DNA from 3 places in the Streptomyces sp. NPDC029164 genome. Region 1 is predicted to be linked to each of the others. Evidence: riboswitches for the same ligand, from Rfam matches in the RefSeq annotation. Region 1 holds a riboswitch; each other region holds the start of a gene.
The links. A riboswitch is a leader RNA that binds a small molecule or an ion and turns the genes downstream of it on or off. The one in region 1 is predicted to bind cobalamin.
Positions count from the first base shown of each region.

Region 2: it holds a riboswitch for cobalamin, as region 1 does, so the genes downstream of both, ACZ4VT_RS05885 (ribonucleoside-diphosphate reductase subunit alpha) here and metE (5-methyltetrahydropteroyltriglutamate--homocysteine S-methyltransferase) in region 1, are expected to answer to the same signal.
Region 3: it holds a riboswitch for cobalamin, as region 1 does, so the genes downstream of both, ACZ4VT_RS24005 (cobalamin biosynthesis protein) here and metE (5-methyltetrahydropteroyltriglutamate--homocysteine S-methyltransferase) in region 1, are expected to answer to the same signal.

Region 1 is NZ_JBVHWW010000040.1:68,655-70,883, reverse strand. Features, by position in the region: gene ACZ4VT_RS31535 (hypothetical protein) at 1-290, shown strand, start outside; cobalamin riboswitch at 517-738, shown strand; gene metE (5-methyltetrahydropteroyltriglutamate--homocysteine S-methyltransferase) at 910-2,229, shown strand, end outside.
Region 2 is NZ_JBVHWW010000004.1:115,467-117,695, reverse strand. Features, by position in the region: gene ACZ4VT_RS05895 (Uma2 family endonuclease) at 1-268, opposite strand, end outside; gene ACZ4VT_RS05890 (GNAT family N-acetyltransferase) at 347-841, shown strand; cobalamin riboswitch at 883-1,014, shown strand; gene ACZ4VT_RS05885 (ribonucleoside-diphosphate reductase subunit alpha) at 1,160-2,229, shown strand, end outside.
Region 3 is NZ_JBVHWW010000025.1:109,087-111,315, reverse strand. Features, by position in the region: gene ACZ4VT_RS24015 (inorganic phosphate transporter) at 1-526, shown strand, start outside; gene ACZ4VT_RS24010 (hypothetical protein) at 573-794, shown strand; cobalamin riboswitch at 907-1,060, shown strand; gene ACZ4VT_RS24005 (cobalamin biosynthesis protein) at 1,098-2,093, shown strand; partial or broken gene ACZ4VT_RS24000 (cobyric acid synthase) at 2,090-2,229, shown strand, end outside.

The DNA.
Region 1 (2,229 bases):
TCACCGGACGCAGCGGGGTCGAGACCGACGAGGCCGGCGAGAGCGGCGAGACCGCCGGGCCGGGGCTCGTCCTCACCGGTGAGCTCGACATCCACACCACCTGGACCGAGGCCGACGGCCTCGCGTACATCACGGTGCAGTACGCCGGGGCGTCCGAGTGGCTCGCGCTTGCGGGAAGCCCCATCCCGTGCCCCAGTGAGGGCGCGAGCCGCGACCTGCACGATGCGGTCATCGACGCCATCCGAGCCGGAGCCGCCCGTCCCCTGGGCGCCGAAAACGCCCCTCGCTGACCCCGCGGCTCCGCGGCGGCCCGACCCACGTGCCCCCGGTGTCAGACCGCCCGGGGCAGCGGCCGCTGCGGCGGGCAGGTGTACGCACCGAGCGGGCGGATCAGCGCGTTGTGCCCGAGCTGCTCGGTGAAGGCCGTACGTCCCCTACCTGGTGTGCACGAGCGGCTGATCTCGTTTCGCCGTCCGATATCTGGAACGCTCTGCCCATTCTTCAGTCCGGCACCCTAGGGTGGACCCCGCAGCTGGTTCGCCCCGTCCGCCAGGCGGGATGCGTCGTAAGAGGGAACCCGGTGGGAATCCGGGACTGCCCCGCAGCGGTAAGTGGGAACGACCGCCGTCATACGCACTGGGACCGGAACCGGTCCTGGGAAGCGACGGCCAGTAGGTGTCTGCCCGAGTGGCCGGCGTGCCCACGAGTCCGAAGACCTGCCCGTTGCCCGAGCGCGAACGATCGCGCCCGGTTTCCCGGTGACCTCGTGGGCGGGTCGGCGTGCTTTCAGGCGGATCCTCCCCGTCGCGTACCCGGACGTACGGGACCACGCGGGCCGCCCGTTCCGGCACCCTTCGCGCCCTCGGCCCCCACTGGGTCCATGGAGACACGCTCGCGAAGGAGAGTTCCGTGACCACCGAGTCCGCAGCCGCGGCAGTACAGGCCACCGTCCACGGCTACCCCCGTCAGGGCCAGAACCGCGAACTGAAGAAGGCGATCGAGGGCTACTGGAAGGGCCGCGTCACCGCGGACGCCCTCCGGGAGACCGCCCGCGAGCTGCGCCGGGCCCACTGGGCCCAGCTGGCCGAAGCCGGCATCACCGAAGTCCCGACCGGAGACTTCTCGTACTACGACCACGTCCTGGACACCACGGTCATGGTCGGCGCGATCCCCACCCGCCACCGGGCCGCCGTCGAAGCCGACGCCCTGGACGGCTACTTCGCGATGGCGCGCGGTACGCAGGACGTGGCCCCGCTGGAGATGACCAAGTGGTTCGACACGAACTACCACTACCTGGTCCCCGAGCTCGGCCCCGACACCGTCTTCACCGCCGACTCCACCCAGCAGATCGCCGAACTCGCCGAGGCCCTCTCCTCGGGGCACACGGCCCGGCCCGTGCTCGTCGGCCCGGTCACCTACCTGCTCCTGGCCAAGTCCGCCCCGGGCGTGGCCGCCGGCTTCGAGCCGATCACCCTGCTGGACCGGCTGCTGCCCGTCTACGCCCAGGTGCTCGCCGAGCTCCGCGCGGCGGGTGCCGAGTGGGTCCAGCTGGACGAGCCGGCCCTGGTCCAGGACCGCACTCCGGCCGAGCTGAACGCCGCAGCCCGCACCTACCGGGAGCTCGGCGCCCGCACGGACCGCCCGAAGCTGCTCGTCGCCTCGTACTTCGACCGGCTCGGCGAAGCGCTTCCGGTGCTGGCGAAGGCCCCGGTGGAGGGCCTCGCCCTCGACTTCACCGATGCCGCCGCCGCCAACCTCGCCGACCTCGCGGCAGTCGGCGGGCTCCCGGGCAAGCGCCTCGTCGCGGGTGTGGTCAACGGACGCAACATCTGGATCAACGACTACCAGAAGTCGCTGACCACGCTCGGGACCCTCCTCGGGCTCGCCGACCAGGTCGACGTCTCCGCGTCCTGCTCCCTCCTGCACGTGCCGCTGGACGCCGGCGCCGAGCGCGACATCGACCCGCAGGTGCGGCGCTGGCTCGCCTTCGCCCGCCAGAAGACGAACGAGATCACCACGCTCGCCCGCGGCCTCGCCCAGGGCACCGACGCGATCACCCCCGAACTCGCCGCGAACCGCGCCGACCTGGCCTCCCGCGCGACTTCCCCGATCACCCACGATCCCGCGGTGCGGGCCCGCACCGCGGCGATCACCGACGCGGACGGGCGCCGCCCCCAGCCGTACGCCGACCGTGCGGTCGCCCAGCGTGCCCACCTGGGGCTGCCGCTG
Region 2 (2,229 bases), on a different contig from region 1:
GGACGGCGTCGGCACGAGCACGGCCATTGCGGCACCGCTGGATCTTGATCCCTTGCTCGCCGTAGAACCACAGGTCCGGCCGCGACTGCATGCAGATACGCGACAACCACACGATGATCGTCCCGTGGTCCCCATCCGGCACTGCCTTGACCCCCAGCTTCCCGTTGATGAATTCAAACCGCAGCCCCTCGACCTCTCTGGCGGCTATCCGCGCCACGGTCTCGAACTCTTCGGTCAGCATCTGGGGCCGGTCGGTCATCACGGTCATGCCTTGCTCACCTTCCTCGACGGTGCTGCATCCGACGATAACGCCGGGCGCCGACACCCGTCCTGCACACTCGACCGCATGGACATCGTGATCAGGGCGGCGCTGCCCGCCGAGTACGAGCAGTTGGGTGAGATCACCGCGCAGGCCTACGTGGGCGACGGGCTGCTGGGCTCCGGCGAGGCGTTCTACGCGGGCGTGCTGCGCGACGTCGCCGGCCGGGCCGCCGACGGGGAGGTGCTCGTGGCCGTCTACGAGGGCGCCGTGCTCGGCGGCGTGACCTTCGCACCGCCCGGGAGCCCGCTGGCCGACATCGCCGGGCCCGGCGAGGCAGAGTTCCGGATGCTGGCCGTCTCCCGCGAGGCGCGCGGACGCGGCGTCGGCGAGGCCCTGGTGCGGGCCTGCATGGCCAGGGCGCGGGAGCTGGCGGGGGTCACGCACCTGGTGCTGTCGACCCAGCGCGGCATGACCGGGGCCCAGCGGATCTACGAGCGGCTCGGCTTCATCCGCACGCCGGAGCGGGACTGGGCACCCGTTCCCGGGCTGAAATTGCTCACGTTCCGGCTGGAGCTGTAGCCGCACCGACACAACATGTGGGGGGTCGCACAACAGCGCCCCCCCACATGTATGCTCATGGCTGCTGTCGCCGCAGGGGAATCCGGTGCGAATCCGGAACTGTCCCGCAACGGTATGAAGTGTCCGCCTACCGGACACCAAGTCCGAGGACCTGCCGACAGCGCGCCCGGCTCGACCGAACCGGGTGCCGACACGTCCGGGCCTCGCGGTTGGGCCGGTGGACGCCATGCGGTGCGTACGCGTTCCTGCCACGCCCGCATGCGCCCGCTCGCGCCCCGCTCCGCCGATGACCGGGCCGAGCGAGGGAGAGCTCCCGCCGTGACCATCGCGCCTTCCGCACCGCGCGCCGAGTCCGTTTCTGGCGACAACACCGAGGGCCCGGGGGCCACGCTGCTGCGTACCCTCACCGAACTGACGGCGGACCTCCCCGACACCGACCCCGGCCGCGTCGCCGCCGCCGCGCTCCGCGGCCGCAGCTCCGCCGCCGACGACGCCGAACTGCGCGGGCTGGCCACGGAGGCCGCCGCAGGTCTGATCTCCGAGGACCCCGCGTACTCGAAGCTCGCCGCCCGGCTGCTGACGCTGGCCGTGCGCGACGAGGCCGCGAGCCAGGGCTCCACCTCCTTCTCGGCCTCCGTCGAGGTCGGCCACCGCGAGGGCCTCATCGCCGACCGCACGGCCGAGTTCGTGCGCACCCACGCGAGCCGCCTGGACTCCCTCGTCGAGCTCACCCTCGCCGAGGGCGCCGACGACCGCTTCGGCTTCTTCGGCCTGCGCACCCTGCACAGCCGCTACCTGCTGCGCCACCCGATCACCCGTCAGGTCATCGAGACCCCGCAGTACTTCATGCTGCGCGTGGCCTGTGGCCTCGCCGCGGACGAGAGCGTCCAGGCCGTCGAGGAAGTGGCCTCGCTGTACCGGCTGATGAGCCGCCTCGACTACCTGCCCTCCTCCCCCACCCTCTTCAACTCCGGCACCCGGCACCCGCAGATGTCCTCCTGCTACCTGCTGGACTCCCCGCTGGACGAGCTCGACTCGATCTACGACCGCTACCACCAGGTGGCGCGCCTGTCGAAGCACGCGGGCGGCATCGGTTTGTCGTACTCCCGCATCCGCGCCCGCGGTTCCCTGATCCGCGGCACCAACGGCCACTCCAACGGCATCGTGCCGTTCCTGAAGACCCTCGACGCCTCCGTCGCCGCCGTGAACCAGGGCGGCCGCCGCAAGGGTGCCGCCGCCGTCTACCTGGAGACCTGGCACGCGGACATCGAGGAGTTCCTGGAGCTCCGCGACAACACCGGTGAGGACCAGCGCCGTACGCACAACCTGAACCTCGCCCACTGGGTCCCGGACGAGTTCATGCGCCGCGTGAACGCCGACGCCGAGTG
Region 3 (2,229 bases), on a different contig from region 1:
CGACCTCCAGCCGCAGCAGGGCTTCGCCGCCCAGACCTCGGCCGCGTCCGTCATCCTCGCCTCCTCGAACCTGGGCTTCTCGCTCTCCACCACCCACTCGTGCTCCGGTGCGGTCATGGGTGCGGGCCTGGGCCGCAAGGGCGGTGTGGTCCGCTGGTCCACCGCGACCCGCATGTTCGTCGCCTGGGGCCTGACCCTGCCGGCCGCCGCGCTGGTCTCGGCCGGTGCCGAGCTGGTCATGCGCGCCGGTGACGTCGGCATCGCCGCGGTCACGCTCTTCCTGATCGGGTCCTGCCTGGCCATCTGGTTCATCTCGCGCCGCCAGGTCGTCGACCACACCAACGTCAACGAGGCGGAGCCGGCCGGCGCCGGGGAGCCGGGCGTCGTCACCACGGCGATCGCCGCGGTCACCGTCCCGCCGACCGTCGCCGCCGCCGGCACCACCGCCGCGGTCACGGACGAAGACCTCAAGGCCACCATCCCGGCCGCGACGCAGACCCCGGCGGCTCCGGCCGCCGCGGTCTGACCGAGACAGAGACACCCAGAGACCCGGACATTCAGAAAGTGGCAGTATGAAGATCGACTGGGAAGCGCTCGGCTCCGTCTTCGGGGTCAGCCTCTTCGCCACCGTCGCCCTCGTGGCCCTCTTCACCCTGGGCCTGGTGGGCCTGTCCAAGCACGAGACCGCCACTGAGCAGGGCGGCACCGCCACCCTCGCCCGCAGCGGCGCGTACGCCTGCTTCGCGGTCATCGCCGCAGCCGTGGGCTACGGGATCTACCTGATCGTCGCCTGATCCGCCGCCCCGCGGCCGACCAGGTGTGAAGGCTCCCTCCGGATTTGTCCCGGAGGGAGCTTTTCGCATCCCGTGCCCCTGCCGCGCCGCAGGTCAACGGCGAGTTGACGGGCCTTCTCGGTGCGTGGTGGACTGCCCGAGCCAATACGGCGGCATGGAGAGGAAGTCCGGTGCGAATCCGGCGCGGTCCCGCCACTGTCACCGGGGAGCGCACGCCGCGCGTGCGCCCCGGGAGCCAGGAACTCTCGCCGCCGGACACGTCGAACCAGGGCGCGGACCCTGAGTGAGGACATACCTGCCACCATGCGTGCCGATCGCGTCTTCGCGTACGGCGCCACGGCGGGCCTGATCGGCGACCGGATCCTCGGTGATCCCCGCCGAGGGCACCCCGTGGCCGCCTTCGGACGGGCCGCCGCCGCCGCCGAACGCGCCCTGTGGCGCGACGACCGCGCCCGTGGCCTCCTGCACACGCTGGTGTGCGCCGGAGGCGCGGCCGCCGTGGGTGCGCTGGGCGCCCGCGCCGTGCGCACCCGGCCCGCTGCCGTCCGTATCGCCCTGACCGCCGCCGCCACCTGGGCTGTCGTGGGCGGCACCTCGCTGGGCCGGGAGGCCCGCGCCATCGGCGGGGCGCTCACCGCCGGGGACACCGAGGTGGCCCGGGAGCGGCTCCCGCACCTGTGCGGGCGCGATCCGCAGTCCCTGGACGGGCAGCAGATGGCCCGCGCCGTCGTGGAGTCGGTCGCGGAGAACACCTCCGACGCGGTGGTCGGGGCCCTGGTGTGGGGCGCCGTCGGCGGCGTCCCCGGCCTGCTGGCCTTCCGCGCCGTGAACACCCTGGACGCGATGGTCGGCCACAAGTCCCCCCGCTACCTGCGCTACGGCTGGGCCTCCGCCCGGCTCGACGACCTGGCCGGCTGGCCGGGGGCCCGGCTGACGGCCGCCGCCGCCGTACTGGCCGGTCCCGACCGGCGGGGAGCCGTACGCGCCTGGCGCGCGGACGCCGCCGCGCACCCGAGCCCGAACGCCGGGCCCGTCGAGGCCTCCTTCGCGGGAGCGCTCGGCGTACGGCTGGGCGGCACCCTCGCGTACGGCGGCCGCGTCGAGCACCGGGCGGTGCTGAACGGCGGGGCCGGCCGGCCGGTGGAGGTCGCGGACATCGAGCGGGCGGTACGGCTGTCGCGACAGGTGACCTGGCTGGCGCTCGGGGCCTGTGTGGCCGCCCGGACGCTGGCCTCCGCCGTATCCGGTGTATCCGGCGTATCCGGCGCATCCGGCAGGAAAGGGAAGGGACGTCGATGAGCGGCGCGAAGCTCGGCGGCGGACTCCTAGTCGCCGGTACCACGTCGGACGCCGGCAAGAGCGTGGTCACGGCGGGCATCTGCCGCTGGCTGGCCCGCCAGGGCGTGAAGGTGGCGCCGTTCAAGGCGCAGAACAT